Regions from separate parts of the Arthrobacter sp. sptzw42 genome, predicted to be linked through region 2. Evidence: predicted binding sites of a transcription regulator. Region 2 holds the regulator's gene; the other holds the start of a gene.
The links. The regulator LexA, encoded in region 2, represses DNA repair genes until DNA is damaged. The targets are predictions, from matches to a motif close to TCGAACANNTGTTCGA.
Positions count from the first base shown of each region.

Region 1 (4,683 bases), on a different contig from region 2:
ACATTAGGTTCATCTCCTTCCGGTTCTTCCAAACCTGCCTTGATGATGCGGTCGGCGACGGAAAACACACGCTTGATGGCTTGCTCAGGTGGTTCTTCACCTCGAAGCCATCCAGCGATGTATGCCCGGCTTTCTGCGGGGTCGAACTGGTCAACTGCACCGAGTTCATTGAGAACCAAGTAGGCTGTGGCCTCTGCTTGGCACTCCATAATTCCTCGATGCACGCGGTACTCTTTCAGACCTTCCTCGCTTGTGTGGCCGTGTTCAACGTGACCGCACTCGTGAATCAGCGTCTTGAAGGGGTACTTGGCGACCGGATTGATCGCCACGGACTTGCCGATACTGAAGCCCTGGCAGTTTCCATCAAGCACCGTGAATGGCACCTCGGTAATACCTAGCTTCTGCATCGCACGCTCTTTGCTCCACTCTGGCGGCTCGTACTCCGGTAGATCGTCGCCTTCAGTTTCGGAGACGCCGAACATTGACGGCACCAGCTTGAAGCCGGATAGCCGTTTCTCTTCGTCGCCCTTCTCTGTCGTTTCCTTGCGAAACATGGGTACGTAGATCACCTTCGCTTTGCTGCCTCGCTTGACTTGTCGGTTCAGCGAGAGCCAGCCTTTGTAGGTGTGCACCGGCTCCATAACGCCCTGCATCATCAGCAGTGCTTGGTTGCCCAGTGAGAACCGCCTGAAGCGGTTGTACGTGTTCCCAGCCTGCCCAGGCAGCTCTAGTGCCGTCTTGAGCAGATCAGACCAGTGAGGCGGCGTTGTGAGCCGCTGAGTGGTCATTAGGATCAGTCCTCAGCCGGGACGACGCGGACACGTTGAACTGCGGTCCAAGACTCGGCCTTGCCCAGCGCGTGGTTGATCGCTTCAAAGTAGCTCTCAAAGCGGCGCTGGTTGCCGTAGAACCGGTTGCTGTCGTCGTATGTCTGAAACTCGGCCTTGTAGGACTTGGTTTCAAACAGCAGCTTGGTGACATCCTTGGGGACATCCGTACTGTTGCCGTCTTCGTCAGGCGCTCCCACAAGGAGGGCGGGGCCAACGATTACATCCATGTGGACAGCGCTCGGGTTGAGCAGCCACCACATCAGGGTTGCGCGACGGTTTACCGGCTCGCGCTTGATCTTGCCCTCCTCGTTCACGAAGAAGGTGGAACCAATAGGGCCGAGGTCGATGGCTTCGATGAGGCCACCAACCGCTGCCTGCATGCCGGAGAGGTCGTTCACTTCCAATTTGTAAAGGGGCCGTTCTTCGTCCGCTGGGACGAGGATTGCGTGGATCACGCGAACCACTTCCTTCGATCGTGGGATTTACCTGGCCTCGGTTGAGGACAGGATGAAGCCCGCGATCAGGACTTCTTTGACCAGTGAAGTTGATCGGTCTCTTCAATGTGGTGGGGCCGGCACAGGTAGCGGAGATTCTTCACGTCGTATCGAAGGCCGGGGTTGGAGCCACGCTTCTTGATGTGGTCGACGTCGAGATTGGTCGTGACTGAGCAACCCGGCTTACTGCACACATGTCCGTACTTCTTATCCAGGTACGGGATAGCCACCTTGTCACGGAAGGTTGCCCACAGATGGGCGTGCTTGCCGCGCTGGGGGATTGGCTTAGTGTTCTTGAGCGTGCACTCGCGGCACTTGTTCTGAATGGTGTTGTAGACCCGGATGTGGGTGCCACAGATCTTGCAGAGGCGTTCTACAGCCATACGTCATGAGGGGTCCTTTTACCCGGTCACGCCGGCCAAAGAGATTTGCGACCCTTGGTAAGCGTGACGAGGTGCACCAGGACAAACGAATTGATAGGTACCTGGTGCGAGTGTTGTGTGGTTATTGCGGGAGGAGATCCCATGCAATTGAGTCAGAATGTGCTAAGTAGACGAATACAGCAATCGTCTACCCATCAAGCGCCACCAGCTTTGGGACCACGATGACTCGCGGCTATTGGGACTGATGACGCTGGATGGAACGTGGAGAATATCCGGTGCTGCAAAATGGAAGCATGGTCTTTTACGTCTCCCCGAGGGGATACGACGAGCACCGTGATAGTTCTCTACTTGGATGACTGAAGCTTCCGTCGCTTGTTCGTCTTGGCGAGCTGGACAAAGAAGTCTTCAGAGTCTAGTTTTTCGAAGTGCAACTTCAGATCGGATAGTTTACTAATAGTAGTTCTCCTGCCCAGATGATGAATTATCCAGGCCTTTTAGTCAATAGTCTCGCTCCGGCCTAGTGCGTGATGAATACCCAGGCGACAAAGGCGATCACTCCTGCAAGCCAGCCCAATATAAACAGCTTCTCGTAGTACTTCATCCCTGCTCTCCTTGTGACTCAAGTTCTGCTAGTCGCTGCTTCATGTACGCATCTTGCCGTGCATAGGTTTCACAAGACTGCACTTGGCGCAATTCATAAGCGACACGGCGTGTGGCTTCCGCTTCGATGAGTTGGTCGATGAGCGACCAGAGGACATCGTTGCTATATGGGACACTATCCTCGTCTCTTAGCTGGCCTCTGGGTATAAGGATCTCTAGCCTCTTCTTCGCCTCCTGCCTCGTGTGGTCTTGTCCGGTGGGTGGATTAGTCTTTGTCATCACCACGCACCCTCCGCGTCACGCATCTCCATTTCACCTAGCACGTAATTCAGAACTGTCTCGACATCCTGACGCTGCCGCGGAGTCAGATCCGTCTGCTCAAGCTCTAGATAGTGTTCAGCCTTAGCGATCAGGTCGGCAGGGCCGAGATTTTGGTAGCCGTCGAGCACACGAGCTTCTAAGCGCAGCTCTAGTGAGAGCGATTTAGCTGGTTCTTCTCGTTCTCGGTTATGTAGTTGGATTAATTCACCCACGTCACCTCCTCAGGTTGATTAGTTTGCTGTGCCTCTTGCTCTAGCTGTTGCCGGAAGCTTGGGCTGATCTTGTGTTCGATGCGGTTCAGCAAGGCGTTGCTGATGAAGGCCACCATCTGACGCTGCTCGTCGAGGAGATCCCACTGTTCTAGTTCGTGGACCTCGTCGTAGCGGTGCACCAGCTGAATCTCGTCCAGCTCGTAGTAGCTATCGACGGCTGCATGCTCGCGCTCTATTGCGGCAGCGCGGTCCCTGGCTCGCCGAAACTCGTCGCGGACTGATACGTAGTGCTCACTCACGATCACCGTCCTTGGTCAGGATGCCTTGCTCGAAGAGCTTGATGGCTAGCTTGGTCGCAGCGTCTTCTGGGCTATCAGCTTGCGCTTCCCAGACCGTGCCTGTTGCGTCGTTTTCAGCTTTAGCGAACCATTTGTCAAAACTGTTTCTGACGACAAGTACCCTCGTAGGTTTACCGAGATTCCGCAGCAAATAGCCGAGGTCGTAGGCGGGGACGTTGCCAGGCTTGTCAAACACAGCGTTTAGAGGCCAGACGTTCTCAGCATTTACTTCTCCGGCATTTGAGTAGTAGACGTGCTCCACGCCGTCCTTCCACCCGCCGAGCGCATACAGCTCCCTGCACGGTTCTAATGAGGCGACGTTCATGCTGCTTTCTCCTGGTCATCTTCGTGACCGATATAGACGAATCGCCAAAGCCCACCCTTAATCTGCTCAGACAGAATGATGTGGCCCTCAGCTCGAAGGTCGTGCAGTCGAGCGCCATATCGGTAGCAGTAGCGGTTCAACTCTCGGTTAGTGGCGCTGCCGTTCTTCTTCAGGTGCTTCAAGATCCGGTGAGTCTGTGACTCCTTAGGTGCCGGCTTCAGTAGGTCCAGCAGGCTCATCGCCGTCTCCCCACTTTGAATCCAGACACGAACGCCGATAGGCCGAATCCGATGAGCGCGAATATGAGTACGAGTTCTCCCATACGAGTTATTCCTTGACGGGCTCAGCCGCCTTTACGTTGCTATTCCCTGTGAAGCCACACTCTTCCGGTTCATCCGGTTGCCCCAAGTGATCGACTAACTCCAGCAGCAGCGAGCAGATCTCGCGTGACTCCGGAGCAGCTGCCATGTTCCTGATGGTCTTTATTCGAGCTCTGAACTCTTGGGTCTTTTGCTCACTCATCGCGTAGTTCCTCCGCTGGGTCGTAGATCAGCACTTTGTTCCGTGATGACCATCGCCAGGAAAGACCGACTGCTCCGAGACGGCGGGTGAGCTCGTACTCTTCATCATCAGATCGAAAGGCCTCGGCTGATTCCATGCGGCGCATGATCTGGCCGTCTGTGTAGCCGGCGAACTTCTCTTTGATCTGTGTTTCAAGATCGTTCGGTCGTGGAGCTAGTTCGCTCATGACTTTTCGCCTCCTGAGTTGCTAATGGAAACAGTTGCGATAAGTAGGCCGCCGAAAATCGTCCAGCCACCGGCAACGGGGTGCTGATTCATTAGCAGGTAAGCCCCGGCAAGTACTATGGCGACGCCTCCGAGTATCCTCACGACGAACGCGACCGCGATTAGTGTGTTGTCGCTCATGACTTCCACTCCCATCCGCAGCGACCTGGCTCACCGCTGCATGGCCAGTTAGCTTGCTGCCGTGGGCAGTACCCGAGCTTGTGGAGGATTCGCTGGAAGAGGCTCATGACTCGTCGTCCTCGTCTTTATGAAGCTCGCGATAATAGACAACGTGGCTTTCAGCGTTGGTCTCTAGGTCGCTGCCGACTAGCTTGTGGTACCAGCTGCCGCCGTCGATGCTGAGCTTCCCGCACTTGCAGGAGCGGTAGTCGTG
Region 1 covers NZ_JBNHEX010000014.1:17,794-22,476, forward strand. The annotation lists gene AC5RT4_RS15280 (DUF3846 domain-containing protein) at 1-13, opposite strand, end outside; gene AC5RT4_RS15285 (ArdC-like ssDNA-binding domain-containing protein) at 1-788, opposite strand, end outside; gene AC5RT4_RS15290 (DUF3846 domain-containing protein) at 794-1,285, opposite strand; gene AC5RT4_RS15295 (HNH endonuclease signature motif containing protein) at 1,351-1,707, opposite strand; gene AC5RT4_RS15300 (hypothetical protein) at 2,586-2,840, opposite strand; gene AC5RT4_RS15305 (hypothetical protein) at 2,828-3,139, opposite strand; gene AC5RT4_RS15310 (hypothetical protein) at 3,132-3,503, opposite strand; gene AC5RT4_RS15315 (helix-turn-helix domain-containing protein) at 3,500-3,742, opposite strand; gene AC5RT4_RS15320 (hypothetical protein) at 3,831-4,025, opposite strand; gene AC5RT4_RS15325 (hypothetical protein) at 4,018-4,251, opposite strand; gene AC5RT4_RS15330 (hypothetical protein) at 4,248-4,430, opposite strand; gene AC5RT4_RS15335 (DUF7695 domain-containing protein) at 4,534-4,683, opposite strand, start outside.
Region 1: AC5RT4_RS15295 (HNH endonuclease signature motif containing protein) is a predicted target of LexA. The motif match lies at 1,743-1,758, and genes of this name have one in related genera.

Region 2 (4,683 bases):
GTTTCCGTCTCAGTACCTGCTGTCACCCGCAGATGGCCGGGGATGCCGACGTCGCGGATCAGGACGCCCGCATCGAGCAGTTCCTGCCAGACCTGGTGGGGATTCTCCAGCCCGCCGAAGAAAACAAAATTGGAATCGGAGGCCGCCGGCTTGAGGCCCAACCGCGTCAGTCCGGCCACAATACGGTCGCGCTGCTTTTTGATGTCTTCAACATCGGCCAGCAGCGCCTCGCGGTGCTGGAGGGCCGCGAGGGCAGTTGCCTGGGTTACAGCCGACAGGTGGTACGGCAGGCGCACCAGCCTCAGTGCGTCGGCAACTTCCGGAGCCGCGGCCATGTAGCCCAGGCGCGCTCCGGCGAGGGCGAAGGCCTTGCTCATGGTCCGTGAAACGATCAGCCGCTCCCGGCCCGGCAGCAGGGTCAGGGCGCTCGGCGTCCCGTCGTGTGCGAACTCGTGGTACGCCTCGTCCACGATGACGATGGTCTGGCTGGCGTGCCCGGCCTCGTAGACGGCCTCCACCACATCGAGCCCCAAACCTGTTCCCGTAGGGTTGTTCGGCGAGCAGAGGAAAACAATGCTGGGCTGCAGCTCCTTCACTTGAAGTGCTGCGGATTCTGCACTGAGGCCGTAGCCGTCAGCGCGCTGGCCCACGATGTATTCCGTGTCCGTGCCACTGGCAAGCAAGGGGTACATGGAGTACGTGGGCGGGAAGCCCAGCGCGGTGCGGCCGGGACCACCGAAAGCCTGGAGAATCTGCTGGAGTACTTCGTTGGAGCCGTTGGCCGCCCAGACATTCGACTCGTCCAGGCCATGCCCCAAGTATTCCGCCAGAGCCTTGCGCAGCTCCGTGAACTCGCGGTCCGGGTAACGGTGGAGGCCTGCGGCCGCGTCCGTAACGGCGGCGGTGATGGCGGCCCGTACGTTCTCAGGGACACCATGGGTGTTCTCGTTGACGTTGAGGAGGATAGGGACGTCCAGCTGGGGTGCGCCGTAGGGGGTAAGCCCACGAAGGTTGCTGCGGAGGGGTAACCGGTTGAGGCGCTCTAGCTGGTCATTCACCTGAACAGTTTAGTGCCAGCCCGGGGAGCCGGAAAATGTGACGGCTTCCCGTTCGCGCTGAGCCGGCCTTCACGACGGGCCATCAACGTCCTGTCCGCGTTGGCCTCCAGCAGCCGGCGGGTGAGCGGCACCTACCGGGTGGGGACGTACAACTGCTGCCCCGGGAAGACCGCGCCGCCGGTCAGGTTGTTCAGTTGGACGATGTCAGCCACGACGTCACGCGCATCCCGCTCCGGGGCAACGCTCCCGGCGATAGCCCACAAGGATTCCCCTGCCTGGACGGTAACGGTAACGGCAGGGGTAACGGACAGGTCAGCCGCCGAATCGGAGGCCTTTGCCGGCGAGTTGAAGAATCCGGCCAGGGAAAGCAGCAGGGCCGCGAGCAGGACCAGGGGAATGCCGATCAGGACGATCTTCCCGCGGCGCGTCAGGCGCAGGGGCGGCAGGGGCACAGGCCCCTCCTCCGGCCTGGCCTCAGGCCCGGACAAGTAGTGCACTGAAAATGAATCCCGCGAAGCAGATGTAGCTGACATGACTTAGCCCTCCTGGACCGTACTGTGCTGCCCGATATTCCCCTCCGAAGCCGCCGCCTTGGCGGCCCTTGCCGCCTGTTTTCGAATGGCTTCGACCGGAGTAGAACAAATGTTCGAACTTTGCTCCCTCTGTTTTAGCACTTATCAACGAACATTGTCGAGACTCGCTAGAACAGATGTTTGAAAAAGCAATGTGGCTGGCCTAGTTTTGAGAGAAAGAACAACCACTCTGAAAGTTGATCAGCAGGGTCTGACAATTCCGGCGTGAACTTCAGGTCCGGGCCACAGGAGTCCGGGGCAACCGAAAGGCATTGGCGAATATGGCAGCAGCAGCCGCCGGGGGCAGGGCAACCTCCCAACCGAAGAAGACCGCCAAGGGCCTGACGCCGCGGCAGAAAAGGATCCTCGAGACCATCCAGCGCTCGGTCAATGACAACGGGTATCCGCCGTCCATGCGCGAGATCGGTGACACCGTGGGCCTGGCAAGCCTGTCCAGCGTCACGCACCAGCTTTCGCAGCTGGAAAAGCTTGGCTACCTGCGGCGCGATCCCAAGCGGCCGCGCGCCATGGAAGTGTTGATGCCCCTTACCCTCGACGGTGGTTCATCCAAGCAGGCGGCGGAGCCTGCCCCTTCCCTTCAGGGGGCCGGCACCGTCACCGTTCTTCCCACCGCCATGGACACAGCCATGGTCCCCCTTGTGGGCAGGATTGCTGCCGGTGGTCCCATCCTGGCTGACCAGCAGGTGGAGGACGTCCTGCCGCTCCCCCGCCAGCTCGTGGGCCAGGGGGAACTGTTTATGCTCAAGGTGGCCGGTGATTCCATGGTGGACGCTGCCATCTGCGACGGCGACTGGGTGGTGGTCCGCCGCCAGGCAGATGCGGCCAATGGAGATATTGTTGCTGCCCTGCTTGACGACGAAGCCACTGTTAAGACTTTCCGTCAGCGCGACGGCCACACCTGGCTGCTCCCCCAGAACACCCAGTACGAGCCCATCCTTGGCGACCACGCCACCATCATGGGCAAGGTAGTGTCGGTGCTCCGCTCGCTTTAAACGGCCCCGGAGTTCGAACACACCTGTGCCTCCAGCTATGAGCGCCCCGGCCCGTCAGCCGGGGCGCTCAAATCTTTTCCTTGGCCAGCCTCTCCAGCGCCGCCATGGCTGTTTTCCTGTCCGTAGTGGACCAGAACGGCGGCAGGGCACCGCGGAGGAATCCGGCGTAGCGTTCCGTGGCCAGCCTGGAATCAAGCACCGCCACCACGCCTTTATCCCCGGTTGACCGGATCAGCCGTCCCGCGCCCTGTGCGAGCCGGATGGCGGCGTGGGTGGCCGAAACTGACATGAAGCCGTTGCCTCCCGCCTGCGCAACTGCCCGGGACCGGGCTGTCATCAGGGGATCATCGGGCCGGGGGAAGGGAATCCGGTCGATGACCACCAGTCGGCAGGAGCCCCCCGGAACGTCCACGCCCTGCCACAGGGACATCGTGCCGAACAGGCAGGTGTCAGGTTCGTCCGCGAACTGCTTCACCAGGGCCGTCATGGTGGAGTCGCCTTGGCACAGGATGGTCATTCCCAGCTTGGGCCGCAGCGCATCGGCCGCTTCTTCTGCCGCCCGCCGGGAGGAGAACAGGCACAGCGCCCCGCCGTTTGATGCCCTGATCAGGGCCTCAAGTTCGGCCAGCGCTTCCGGGGATGCTCCGCGGCCGGGCTTGGGCAGGTGACCTGCCACGTACAGGATTCCCTGCCTGGAATAGTCAAAGGGCGATCCCACATCAACGCCCGTCCAGCTGGGCGCCCCCTCTCCCACAAGCCCCAGCCCGCCGGCGGCGGGCTCAAAGGCTGAACCGATTGCCAGGGTGGCGGAAGTCAGCACCACAGTGTGGTTCGCGAACAGGCCCTCGCGCAGCCGCCCTGCCACGGACAGCGGCGCAATATTGATCAGCGCGGGAGCTGTTTCGTCGGGCTGGGAGTACCCCTGCTGGGGGTCAAAGGAACTGGCGCGGGAAAACCAGACCACTTCCCGGTTCTCCCGGGCGGCGAGGAGACGTTCACACAGTTCCAGGATGAGCATCAGCCGGGAGCGCGCCAGTTGCCTCCCGCCGTCGGCAGTGGTGCTGCTGTCCCCCTTGGAGTCGGAAAGTGCGGCGCGGCAGGCTTCACGCAACTGGTCCACGCAGTCCAGCTGCTCATCGTTGAGGCCATTGGGAAGCAGTCCATTGGGAACTCCGGCAAGGGCGGCTTCAAGGTTGGCGGCAGCCGCACTAAGGGCATCCACGGTAACGGCCGTATGCTTGCGCGCTCCCGCAGCTGCGGTATGGACCATGGCCACCGAGAGCTGCCCCGAAACGGCGCCGGTAACCCTGTCCTGGAGTTCGTGTGCCTCGTCAACCACAACGACGTCGTATTCGGGCAGCACCGCGAGGCCTTCGAAGGCACTGACGGCGAGCATGGCGTGGTTGGTGACCACGACGTCGGCTTCGGCGGCGTCCTGGCGTGCGAGTTCGCTGAAGCATTCTGCTGCCATGGGGCACTTCTGGGCGCCCAGGCACTCCATCGAGGTCACCGAGACCTGCCGCCAGGCCCGGTCAGTGACACCGGGCAGGAGCTCATCACGGTCTCCCGTAGTGGTCTTCTCCGCCCATTCCCGCAAGCGGACCACTTCCTTGCCCAGCTGGGAAGCGGGACCGCCCACAGCTGCAGCAAAGTGCGGGACACTGGTGTCCTCGCCGAGCGCAAACAGCTGGCCCTCTGCAGGTTCCTCGGAGGGAAACCCGCCTTCGAGCTTGTGCCGGCAGACGTAGTTGGACCGTCCCTTGACCAGCGCCACCTTCACCGGCCGGTCCAGCGCCGGCGTGATGGTTTTCAGGAGCCGGGGAATGTCCCTGCCCACAATCTGGGTCTGCAGGGCAAGCGTCGCCGTAGAGACCAGGGCGGGCTTGTCGCTCTCGAGGGCATGGGCAATGAGCGGTATCAGGTACGCCAGTGACTTGCCCGTACCCGTCCCGGCCTGGACCAGCAGGTGGTCGCCCGTTTCAATCGCGCGTGCCACCTGCCGGGCCATCTCATGTTGCCCCCTGCGGCTTTGCCCGCCCA
Region 2 covers NZ_JBNHEX010000017.1:29,673-34,355, reverse strand. The annotation lists gene AC5RT4_RS16620 (histidinol-phosphate transaminase) at 1-1,058, opposite strand, end outside; gene AC5RT4_RS16615 (LysM peptidoglycan-binding domain-containing protein) at 1,190-1,546, opposite strand; gene lexA (transcriptional repressor LexA) at 1,912-2,643, shown strand; gene AC5RT4_RS16605 (ATP-dependent DNA helicase) at 2,711-4,683, opposite strand, start outside.